2 regions of the Brevundimonas sp. GW821-FHT12E07 genome follow, and region 2 is predicted to be linked to the other one. Evidence: predicted binding sites of a transcription regulator. Region 2 holds the regulator's gene; the other holds the start of a gene.

Region 1 (5,123 bases), on a different contig from region 2:
CCGCGCCGTCTCGGTCGCCGAGGTCTCCGGGGACAAGGTCCTGCTGGCCCAGTGCCTGACCAACTATGGCTGGTTCCTGCATACCCAGGGCGATGGAAGGAAGGCCGAAATCCAGTTCCGCCGCGCGCTGGATCTGGCCGTGGCCTTGGTCGGGCCGGACCATCCCTTCGTCGGCGCCGTGCGCGCCAATATCGGCTTCAGCCTGCTGGACCAGAACCGCCCCGCAGAGGCCGAACCCGAGTTCGCCGCCGGCCTGCACGCCCAGGAGGCGGGTCTGGGCGCCGACAGTCCCGATCTGGTCGAGACCCTGGGCGGCTATGGCCGCACCCTCGCCGCCCTGAATCGCCCGGCGGAGGCCGAACCCCTGTTCCTGCGCGCCCGGACCATCGCCTCGACCCGCCTCGCCGCGGCCCATCCGATCGGGCTGGACCAGTCCGGCCTCTACGCCGGCTTCCTGCTGGACCAGAACCGCCCCGCCGAGGCCCTGGCCGAGCTGCGCGGTTCGCTGGGCACGCTGGTCGGGCAAGGGTCCGGCGGCCGCGATTGGCGCACCAGCATCAAGGGCGCCGGTCCCCTGTTCGAACAGAGGGTCCAGGCCGACTGGCGTCTGGCGACCGCCGCACCCTGACGGGAATCGTCAGGCGACGCCGCCGCCGTTCGGGTTCAGGATGAGGCCATGAAGGGGATCGGGGCAGTTCTGGCAGTCATGGTCGCGCTCGCGGCCTCGCCCGCGCTCGCCGGAAACCCCGACCGCGCCGCCGTCCAGGCCCAGGCCGACGCCGCTGTGAAGACCGCCTCCGCTGCCCACTCGGCGAACGACTGGCCCACCGCCATCGCGGCCTACCGTTCGGCCTGGATGGGCCACCGCAAGGCGCGCGGCTGGCGCTCGGTCGCCGCCGCCACCGACGCCTTCAACCTCAGCGTCGTCCTGACCGCCGCCGGCCGGCTGGACGAGGCGGCGGCGGTCAGGCGTCAGGCCATCGCCGAACGCTCGCGCGCCCTCGGCGGCGGCGGCGTCGACCTCGCCGACCTGTGGAAGCTGGAAGCCCGGGCGCTCGACACCACCAAGCCCGACCAGTCCGAGGCCGCCTGGCGCACCGCCCTGACCCTCTATGAAACCAGTCCTCGCCATATCGACGACGCCGCCGAGGCCGCCGCCGGCGTCGCCCTGACCTGGTCGACCCGCGTCCGCCCCGAACAGGGCCTGCCCTGGGCCGAGCGGGCCGTGGCCCTCGCCGACAACGGCGGCTCGAATGCGATGAAGACCTGGACCCTGACCACGCGCGGCCGCCTGAAATCCGAGGCCGGAGATTTCGAGGGCGGGCTGGTCGACCTGCGTCAGGCCGTCGCCGTCCGCGATCCCGACGACGGCAATCCCCTGCAGCAGCTGGCCCTCGCCCTGGACGCCCAGGGCCGCTACGACGAGGCCGCCGCCGCCCTGGACGCCGCCATCGCCGCCTTCGAGCTTCAGGGCGACTACGGCCGCCCCGGTCTGGCCGAGGCCATCAACACCCTGGGTCAGGTCCGCACCAGCCAGCAGCTCTATGCGCAGGGCGAGGCCCTCTATCGCCGGGGGCTTCAGGTTGCCGCCGATGATCCGTTCGAGACCTCGGTGATCAACGCCAACCTCGGCTGGAACCTCGACCGTCAGGGCCGCTATGCCGAGGCCGAGCCCCTGCTACGTCAGGCTGTGATCGACATCCGCGCCCACGAAGGCCGCGAGACCCGCAACACCGGCTTCACGATCGGGAACCTCGCAGGCGATCTGCAGGCGCAAGGCAGACAGGCCGAGGCCCTGCCCCTGCTGCGCAAGTCGTATGAAAGTCTGGCCCGGACCATCGGACCCGAGCACCCGGCCATCGGCTGGACGGTCAACGCCCTGGCCGGCGCCGTCGCCGCCGTTGAAGGCCCCTCGGCGTCGGAGCCCTGGTTCCGTCAGGGCATCGATCTGGCCCGCCGCCGCATGCCGCCCGGCCACCCCCAGGCCACCGAACGGGCCGAGGACTTCTCCCGCGTCCTGCTGAAAGCCGACCGGCCCGGCGACGCGCTGGACGTCCTGCGCCCCGCCGGTCAGGCCGCCCTGTCGCGGGCGGGAAGCGCGAGCGAGACGGTCCAGTCCCAGCGCGCCTTCAACCGCAGCCGCAGCCTGTTCCGCCTGACGGTCGAGGCGGCCTGGGATAAGGCCGCCTCTTCCTCGTAAAGACCCGGCGCAGCCTACGCCGGGCCACACCCGGCTATTGGGCCGGGTAGTCCATCGCCACCGTCAGGTTCACATCGCCCGAGGCCGGGACCGTGAACTTGACCTGATCGAAGGTCGGGGCGGCGCGCAGGGTCTCGCCGTGCAGCATGCCCCAGCCCTCGCCGGGACGGCCGTTGACCATCGACATATCCTTGTTGCCGTCGGCGTCGTGCAGGGCCGTGATCGAATAGTCGCCGGGCGCGACATTGTGCAGCACGATGGTCTTGGTCCCCGCCGTCGGGTTTTCGAGGATCTGGCCGTAGGCGCCGGCGTGCTGCAGGAACTGCCCTTGCGTCTGCAGCCCGACCAGCAGTTCGCCGCCGCGCGCCTGGACGCCGGTCAGGGTCACGGTGACGTCCCCGGCCAGGGCCGAGCCGGCGGCGAGGGTGGCGGCCGCGGCAGCGGCGATAGCGATCAGAGAGGCTTTCATTGTCGTTCGTCCCGAATGTGGGCGGCGCCAATCGCCGTCTGCAATGTTCTTTATGTTGCAAAGTACATTGCGTCAATCCGCCTTCGAAAGCCGCTCATTCTTTAACGCTGTCGCGGAACCGTGCCTTGACCCGCCGCCGGCCCACCCCTACTTGCACGGCGCGTTAGCACTCTCAGGCGCCGGCTGCCAAAACGCCGGTCCGGAGCGCTACCGAGGAAACATTAGAAGTCTCACTCCGGAGAATATGCAGATGGCGTTTCGTCCTCTCGGCGATCGCGTGCTGGTCAAGCGCGTTGAAGAAGAATCCAAGACCAAGGGCGGGATCATCATCCCCGACACCGCCAAGGAAAAGCCGCAGGAAGGCGAAGTCGTCGCCGTCGGTCCGGGCGTCCGTGACGAGTCCGGCAAGGTCAACGCTCTCGAGCTGAAAGCCGGCGACCGCATCCTGTTCGGCAAGTGGTCGGGCACCGAGGTCAAGCTGGAAGGCGAAGACCTGATCATCATGAAGGAATCCGACGTCCTGGGCGTGCTGTCCTAAGCACCCGCGTCGACGACCTTCTTCTTCGAAAACAATAGATAAGGAGCTGCCTCAATGGCTGCCAAGATCGTACAGTTCAACACCGACGCGCGCGACAAGATGCTGCGCGGCGTCAACGTCCTCGCCAACGCCGTCAAGGTGACCCTGGGTCCCAAGGGCCGCAACGTCGTGATCCAGAAGTCCTTCGGCGCCCCGCGCTCGACCAAGGACGGCGTTTCGGTCGCTAAAGAGATCGAGCTGGAAGACGCCTTCGAGAACATGGGCGCCCAGATGATCCGCGAAGTCGCTTCGAAGACGAACGACAAGGCGGGCGACGGCACCACCACCGCCACCGTCCTGGCCCAGGCCATCGTGCAGGAAGGCCTCAAGGCCGTCGCCGCCGGCATGAACCCGATGGATCTGAAGCGCGGCATCGACAAGGCGGTCACTGCCGTCCTCGAAGAGATCAAGTCCAACTCCAAGCCGGTTTCCAACAACTCGGAAATCGCCCAGGTCGGCACCATCTCGGCCAACGGCGACGTTGAAGTCGGCACCCTGATCGCCGAAGCCATGGCCAAGGTCGGCAACGACGGCGTCATCACCGTCGAGGAAGCCAAGACCGCCGAAACCACCGTCGACATCGTCGAGGGCATGCAGTTCGACCGCGGCTACCTGTCGCCCTACTTCATCACCAACGCCGACAAGATGGAGGTTCAACTCGAGGAGCCGCTCATCCTGCTGTTCGAGAAGAAGCTGTCGTCGCTGCAAGCCATGCTCCCGATCCTGGAAGCCGTGGTCCAGTCGGGTCGCCCGCTGCTGATCATCGCCGAGGACATCGAGGGCGAAGCCCTGGCCACCCTGGTCGTCAACAAGCTGCGGGGCGGCCTGCGCGTCGCCGCCGTCAAGGCTCCGGGCTTCGGCGACCGCCGCAAGGCCATGCTGGAAGACATCGCCGTCCTGACCGGCGGCCAGGTCATCTCGGAAGACCTGGGCATCAAGCTCGAGAACGTCACCCTCGACATGCTCGGCCGCGCCAAGAAGGTCACCATCACCAAGGACGACACCACCGTCGTCGAAGGCGTGGGTGAAAAGGCCGACATCGAAGCCCGCGTCGCCCAGATCAAGGCCCAGATCGAAGCCACGACCTCGGACTACGACAAGGAAAAGCTGCAGGAACGTCTGGCCAAGCTGGCCGGCGGCGTCGCGGTTCTCCGCGTCGGCGGCTCGACCGAAGTCGAGGTGAAGGAAAAGAAGGACCGCGTCGACGACGCCCTCAACGCCACGCGCGCCGCGGCTGACGAAGGCATCGTTCCCGGCGGCGGCATCGCCCTGCTGAAGGCCTCGAAGATCCTGACGGGCGTCACCGGCGACAACGCCGACCAGACGGCCGGCATCGCCATCATCCGTCGCGCCCTGCAGGCTCCGATCCGTCAGATCTCGGAAAACGCCGGCGTCGAAGGCTCGATCGTGGTCGGCAAGGTGCTGGAAAACGACAGCCCCACCTTCGGCTTCAACGCCCAGACGGAAGAGTACGGCGACCTGGTCGCCATGGGCGTCATCGACCCCGCCAAGGTGGTCCGCACGGCCCTGCAGGACGCCGCCTCCGTGGCCGGCATCCTGATCACCACCGAAGCCGCCGTCGCTGACGCTCCCAAGAAGGGCGGCGCCGGCGCCCCCGACATGGGCGGCGGCATGGGCGGCATGGGCGGCATGGACTTCTAGTCCACGCCTACCGGCTGAACGAAAAGAACCCCCGGCTGGAACCAGCCGGGGGTTTTTGCACACTTAAGGATAGATGTAGGCCCCAAAGAATCGCGTTACGTGAATTCCTCCTTAAGCTGGAGCGATACGATGCGTATTTCTGCCTGGGCTGGCATCCACAATCGCCAAGCTGAACTCGATTTTGTCGATATAGATACCGACGAAGACACACGTCT
Region 2 (5,123 bases):
AGAGCCGGGTCACCAATCCGGTCATCTCGCTGAGCCTGTTCCGCAACCGCACCTTCGCCACGGCCAACCTCTCGGCCTTCCTGATGTTCATGGCCTTCATGGGGATGGTGTCCTTCCTGCCCCTCTATATGCAGCTGGGTCTCGGCCTCCCAGCGACGACCAGCGGTCTGGCCATGATGCCCCTGACGGTCGGACTGATCCTGGCGGCGACGGCCTCGGGCTTCCTCGTCAACAAACTGGGTCGCTACAAGCTGGTGATGATCTTCGGCGCCGCCCTGACGTCGCTGGCGGCCTTCCTGCTGTCCCAGACGCCGTCCGACGCGACCCTGTTCGACCTGATGTGGCGGGTGACCCTGCTGGGTCTCGGCCTCGGCCCCGCCCAGAGCGTTTTCAACCTGGCCTCCCAGAACGCCGTGCCGCGCGAGCAGCTCGGCGTGGCGACCAGCGCCGGACAGTTCTTCCGCCAAGTGGGCTCGACCGTCGGGGTGGCCGTGTTCGGCGCGGTCCTGACCCACAATCTGGCGGCGCCCCTGAGCCACCGCACGAACGCCGAGCCGACAGCACAGGTCCGGACGCTGTCGCTGGCCGATCTGGAAAAGCTGGCGCTTTCCTCCCGGGTTCAGGCCCAGCCGGGCGCCCCGACCGCCGCCGCCGTCGATCCGGCGGTGCGCGAGACGGTCACCGGGGCCATCCTCGGCGTCATCTTCGCCGGCTTTGTCGTCTGTCTGCTGGGTCTGATGGCGACTCTGCTGGTGCCTGACCTGCCGCTGGCGGCCCGGCCAAAGCCCGTCGACGGCCACACCTTGGGAGAGGCCCCCGGAGAGCCGCCGGCTGACCCTGCCTAGCTGACCCGGCTCAGGGGATCAGGCCGCGCACTCGGCCGGTTTGGTCTCGCCGGGACCGTACATGGCGCAGGAGCGGTCGATCTCGCCCTGGATGGCGGCGCATTCGTTCTGCGCATTGCACGGCGGATGGGTCGCGGGGCTGACGGCGATGCAGCGCTGGACCAGTTTCTCGGAGGCGGCCGCCCCGATGTCCTCGGCGCAGCTCTTGACCGGCGTCGGCGGGACCGGATCGGTGATCGTGGCCTCGGCTTCTTCCTGGGGCGGGGCATCCTCGGGCATGACGGGCGTCTGGGCCGGGGCCGAGACGGCGTCAGCCGTCTTTTCCGGGGAGGGCTGGCCGCAGGCCGACAGCAGGGGCGTGGCCAGCAGCAGGGCCGCCGACATCATCGCCAGAGAAGCCAGTCCACGCATCGGCACGCCTCCACAGTCATTCGAAGATCAGGGAACGGCGCGGACGATGCATCGATCCGCGCCGCTCGGCTAGCCCCTTCGAAAACCCGTGTTTCGGATTCCGGAATCCCTCGTGGGATCAGGCCTTGAGGGCCGCCTCCAGCGCCGCCTTCTGCTTCACGAACAGCTCGGCGCAGCCGATCTCGGCCAGCTGGAACAGACGGTCGAATTCGGCGCGGGAGAAGCCGCGCTTCTCGCCCGTAGCCTGGATTTCGACGATCGTGCCCGTACCAGTCAGGACGAAGTTTGAATCCGCCTCGGCGTTGGAATCCTCTTCGTAGTCGAGGTCCAGCACCGGCTCGTTCTCGAACACGCCGCACGACACGGCCGCGACCTGATCGAGGATCGGATTGGTCTTCAGCACGCCTTCCGACACCAGATGGCCGAGCGCCGTGGCCATCGCCACCCAGGCGCCGGTGATGGAGGCGGTGCGGGTGCCGCCGTCGGCCTGGATGACGTCGCAGTCGATGACCACCTGACGCTCGCCCAGAGCCTTCAGATCGACCACGGCGCGCAGCGAGCGGCCGATCAGGCGCTGGATTTCCTGGGTGCGGCCCGACTGCTTGCCGGCGGCGGCCTCGCGGCGGCCGCGCGTGTGGGTGGCGCGCGGCAGCATGCCGTATTCGGCCGTGACCCAGCCCTGGCCGGTGTTGCGCATCCAGCCGGGCACCTTGTCCTCGACCGAGGCCAGGCACAGCACCTTGGTATGGCCGAAGGTGACCAGGCAGGAGCCCTCGGCATAGCGGTTGACCCCGGTCTCCAGCGTCACGGCGCGGAGTTGCTCAGGGGTACGGTCGGAAGGGCGCATCGGAGGTCCTAGTCAGTGAAGGCTCGGCTGCTTATCCTGAAACCGTGAGCCTGTATGCCCCCAACCCGCTTCCGTTCGGAACGGCCCCTCTCGGGACCGGCGCCGGGCTGTCTGCGCTGGACCAGCGCGCGCGCGACATCTTCCGCCGCATCGTCGAGACCTATCTGGAGAACGGCGAGCCGGTGGGGTCGCGGACCCTGTCGCAGCGCGGCGTCTCTCTGTCGCCCGCCTCCATCCGCAACACCATGCAGGACCTGACCATGGCGGGGCTGCTGGCGGCGCCCCACACCTCGGCCGGGCGGATCCCGACCCATGCGGGCCTCAGGCTGTTCGTCGACGGCTTCCTCGAAATCGGCGACATCGGTCAGGAGGAGCGGCGCGAGATCGACGCGCGTCTGGCGGGGAAGGGCAGGGGCTTCGAAGAAGCCCTCGACGCGGCCTCGTCCCTGCTGTCCGGCCTCGCGGGCGGGGCAGGCATCGTCGCCTCTCCGGTGTCGGACGCGGGGGTGAAGCATGTGGAGTTCGTCGCCCTGGGCCACGATCAGGCGCTGGCGGTGCTGGTCGGGGACGACGGCACGGTCGAGAACCGGCTGATGCCCCTGTCGGCGGGGGTGACCCCCTCGACGCTGCAGGAGGCGTCCAACTTCCTCAACGCCCGGCTCCGGGGGCGGCCGCTGGCCGAGGCGCGCACCGAGATGCGGACAGAGCTGGACGCGGCCCGGCGTCAGCTGGACGCCACCGCCGCGCGTCTGGTCGAGGACGGTCTGGCGGCCTGGTCGGGCGGTCCGGACCGGGAGCGGTCCCTGATCGTGCGCGGCCGCGCCAACCTGCTGCAGAACCGCGAGACGGCCGCCGATCTGGAGATGGTGCGCGTCCTGTTCGACGATCTGGAGCAGAAGGAACAGCTGATCGGCCTGCTCGACGGGGTCTCGGCGGCGCAGGGCGTGCGCATTTTCATCGGCGCGGAAACGCGGTTGTTTTCACTTTCGGGTTCCGCCGTGATCGCGGCGCCCTATATGAACGGCCGACAGCGGGTTCTGGGCGCCATCGGCGTGATCGGACCCGCGCGACTGAACTACGCCCGCATCATTCCGTTGGTGGACTACACCGCCCGGGTGCTGGGGCGAATGCTGGACGGACAGGACACTTGAGCGACACGAACCAAAACCCCACCCAGGAAGAACTCGACGCCATCGAACGCGAAGAGGACGAAGGCGGCCCGGTCTCCGACGCCAACGACAGCCTGGCTCCGCTGGACCAGATCATCGCCGAGCGCGACGAGTGGAAGGACCGCGCCCTGCGCGCCGCCGCCGAGCAGGACAATCTGCGCCGCCGCACTGAGAACCAGCTGAACGACGCCCGCGCCTTCGCCATCCAGCGCTTCGCCAAGGACCTGCTGGGCGTCGCCGACAATCTGTCGCGCGCCCTCCAGGCAGCTCCGAAGGACGCCGACGGCGCCGCGGCCGGTCTGGTCACGGGTCTGGAGCTGACCGAGAAGTCGCTGCTGGGCGCCTTCGAATCCAACGGCCTGAAGCGCGTCGCGCCCGCCGCGGGTGAAGCCTTCGACCCGCACCTGCATCAGGCGATGATGGAACAGCCGTCGGAAACCGTTCCGGGCGGTTCGGTCATCCAGACCATGCAGGCCGGCTATGAGCTGTTTGGCCGCACCGTGCGCCCGGCCATGGTCGTGGTCGCCGCCAAGGGCTCGGGCCCCAAGGCCGCCGCCTCCGGCGCCTATGGCGAGGCCCCCGCGGCCAATGGCGGCGCCTTCGACGGCAAGGCCTGATTTTTGGGGCGCTATGTTCGCGACGCGGTCGCTCACGACTTGAGCGCCGCCGTATCAGGCGAACCCGCTTACGCTCGTGGTTGAAAAGGTTAAGGTCGGGGCATGTCCCTGACCGAGACCTCGACCGGCCGGCCGCGCGCCTTTTCCGATGTGATCGAGGCCCTGGCTCGTCGCCCGGGCGAGCGGCTGGCGCTCGGCGAACTGGTCGACGCCTTCGGCGACCGGGCCTTCGGGGCGGTGATGCTGTTGTTCGGCGTCCTGAACCTGATGCCCTGGCCGCCCGGCGGCACCACGATCACCGGCGCGCCCCTGCTCTTCCTGTCGATGGAGTTGGCCTGGGGGCGTGAGGCCCTGTGGCTGCCGGGCTGGATGGAGCGGGCGACGGTCAGTCGCGCGACCTTCCGCAAGCTCAGCGACCGCTTCATGCGCGCCATCCGCTTCACCGAACATCTGTCGCGGCCGCGCCTGCGCTTTCTGACCTCGCGCTTCGGTCAGGGCCTGATCGGCCTGGCCTGCGTCTTCCTGTCGGCGGTGCTGGTCCTGCCGATCTTCGGGGGCAACCTGATCCCGGCCGTCGCCATCACCTTCTTCTCGCTGGGGGTGATGCAGCGCGACGGTCTGGCGGTGCTGCTGGGCTGGATCGTGACCGGGATCACGATCGTCGTCCTCTTCCTCGCCTGGAAGATCATCGTCGCCGGCTTCGAGCACAGCTGGGAATGGGTGTCAGGTCTGTTCTGACCTCACTCGGGCCGCTCCAGCCCACGAGGCTTCTCGCTCAAGCAGCGAGGCCTCGCAGGCCGGGCGTTAGCGCTCTCTAGGAAGCGAGAGCCGCCTCGGAAGCCACGATGCGGCTGGCGGCGTGGACGACGGCGGCGATGCGCAGGGCCGTCTGGATCTGGGCGGCGGGAACGGCGTGCTTCTTCAGTTCGCCCTCGTGGGCGTCCAGGCAGGCGCCGCAGCCGTTGATGGCCGAGACGGCGGTCGACCACAGCTCGAAGTCAATCTTGTCCACGCCCGGATTGCCCAGGACGTTCATGCGCAGCCGGGCGGGGATGGTCTGGTACTCGGGGTTATGCATCAGGTGCAGGGCCCGGTAGTAGATGTTGTTCATGCCCATGATGGCGGCGGCCGATTTGGCGGCGTTCATGGCTTCCGGCGACAGGTGTTCGGCGGCCGCGACCTCGATGGCCTTGACGACCGGGGCGACGCCGATGGCGTGGGCCGAGGCGAGGAA

The links. Region 2 encodes HrcA, which represses chaperone genes, less so after heat shock. Its sites were predicted from a motif close to GTTAGCANTCNNNNNNNNNGANTGCTAAC; they were not measured.
Region 1: a site for HrcA is predicted at 2,832-2,860, ahead of groES (co-chaperone GroES). Genes of this name have one in related genera too.

Annotation. Positions count from the first base shown of each region.
Region 1 covers NZ_JBXAQH010000001.1:253,729-258,851, reverse strand. Annotated here, with positions in the region: gene AC1ROD_RS01275 (tetratricopeptide repeat protein) at 1-628, shown strand, start outside; gene AC1ROD_RS01270 (tetratricopeptide repeat protein) at 677-2,200, shown strand; gene AC1ROD_RS01265 (DUF2141 domain-containing protein) at 2,235-2,669, opposite strand; gene groES (co-chaperone GroES) at 2,920-3,207, shown strand; gene groL (chaperonin GroEL) at 3,262-4,908, shown strand; gene AC1ROD_RS01250 (DUF8370 family protein) at 5,038-5,123, shown strand, end outside.
Region 2 covers NZ_JBXAQH010000006.1:66,136-71,258, reverse strand. Annotated here, with positions in the region: gene AC1ROD_RS18635 (MDR family MFS transporter) at 1-845, shown strand, start outside; gene AC1ROD_RS18630 (hypothetical protein) at 864-1,256, opposite strand; gene rph (ribonuclease PH) at 1,375-2,103, opposite strand; gene hrcA (heat-inducible transcriptional repressor HrcA) at 2,154-3,254, shown strand; gene grpE (nucleotide exchange factor GrpE) at 3,251-3,889, shown strand; gene AC1ROD_RS18610 (exopolysaccharide biosynthesis protein) at 3,992-4,627, shown strand; gene ahpD (alkylhydroperoxidase, AhpD family) at 4,704-5,123, opposite strand, start outside.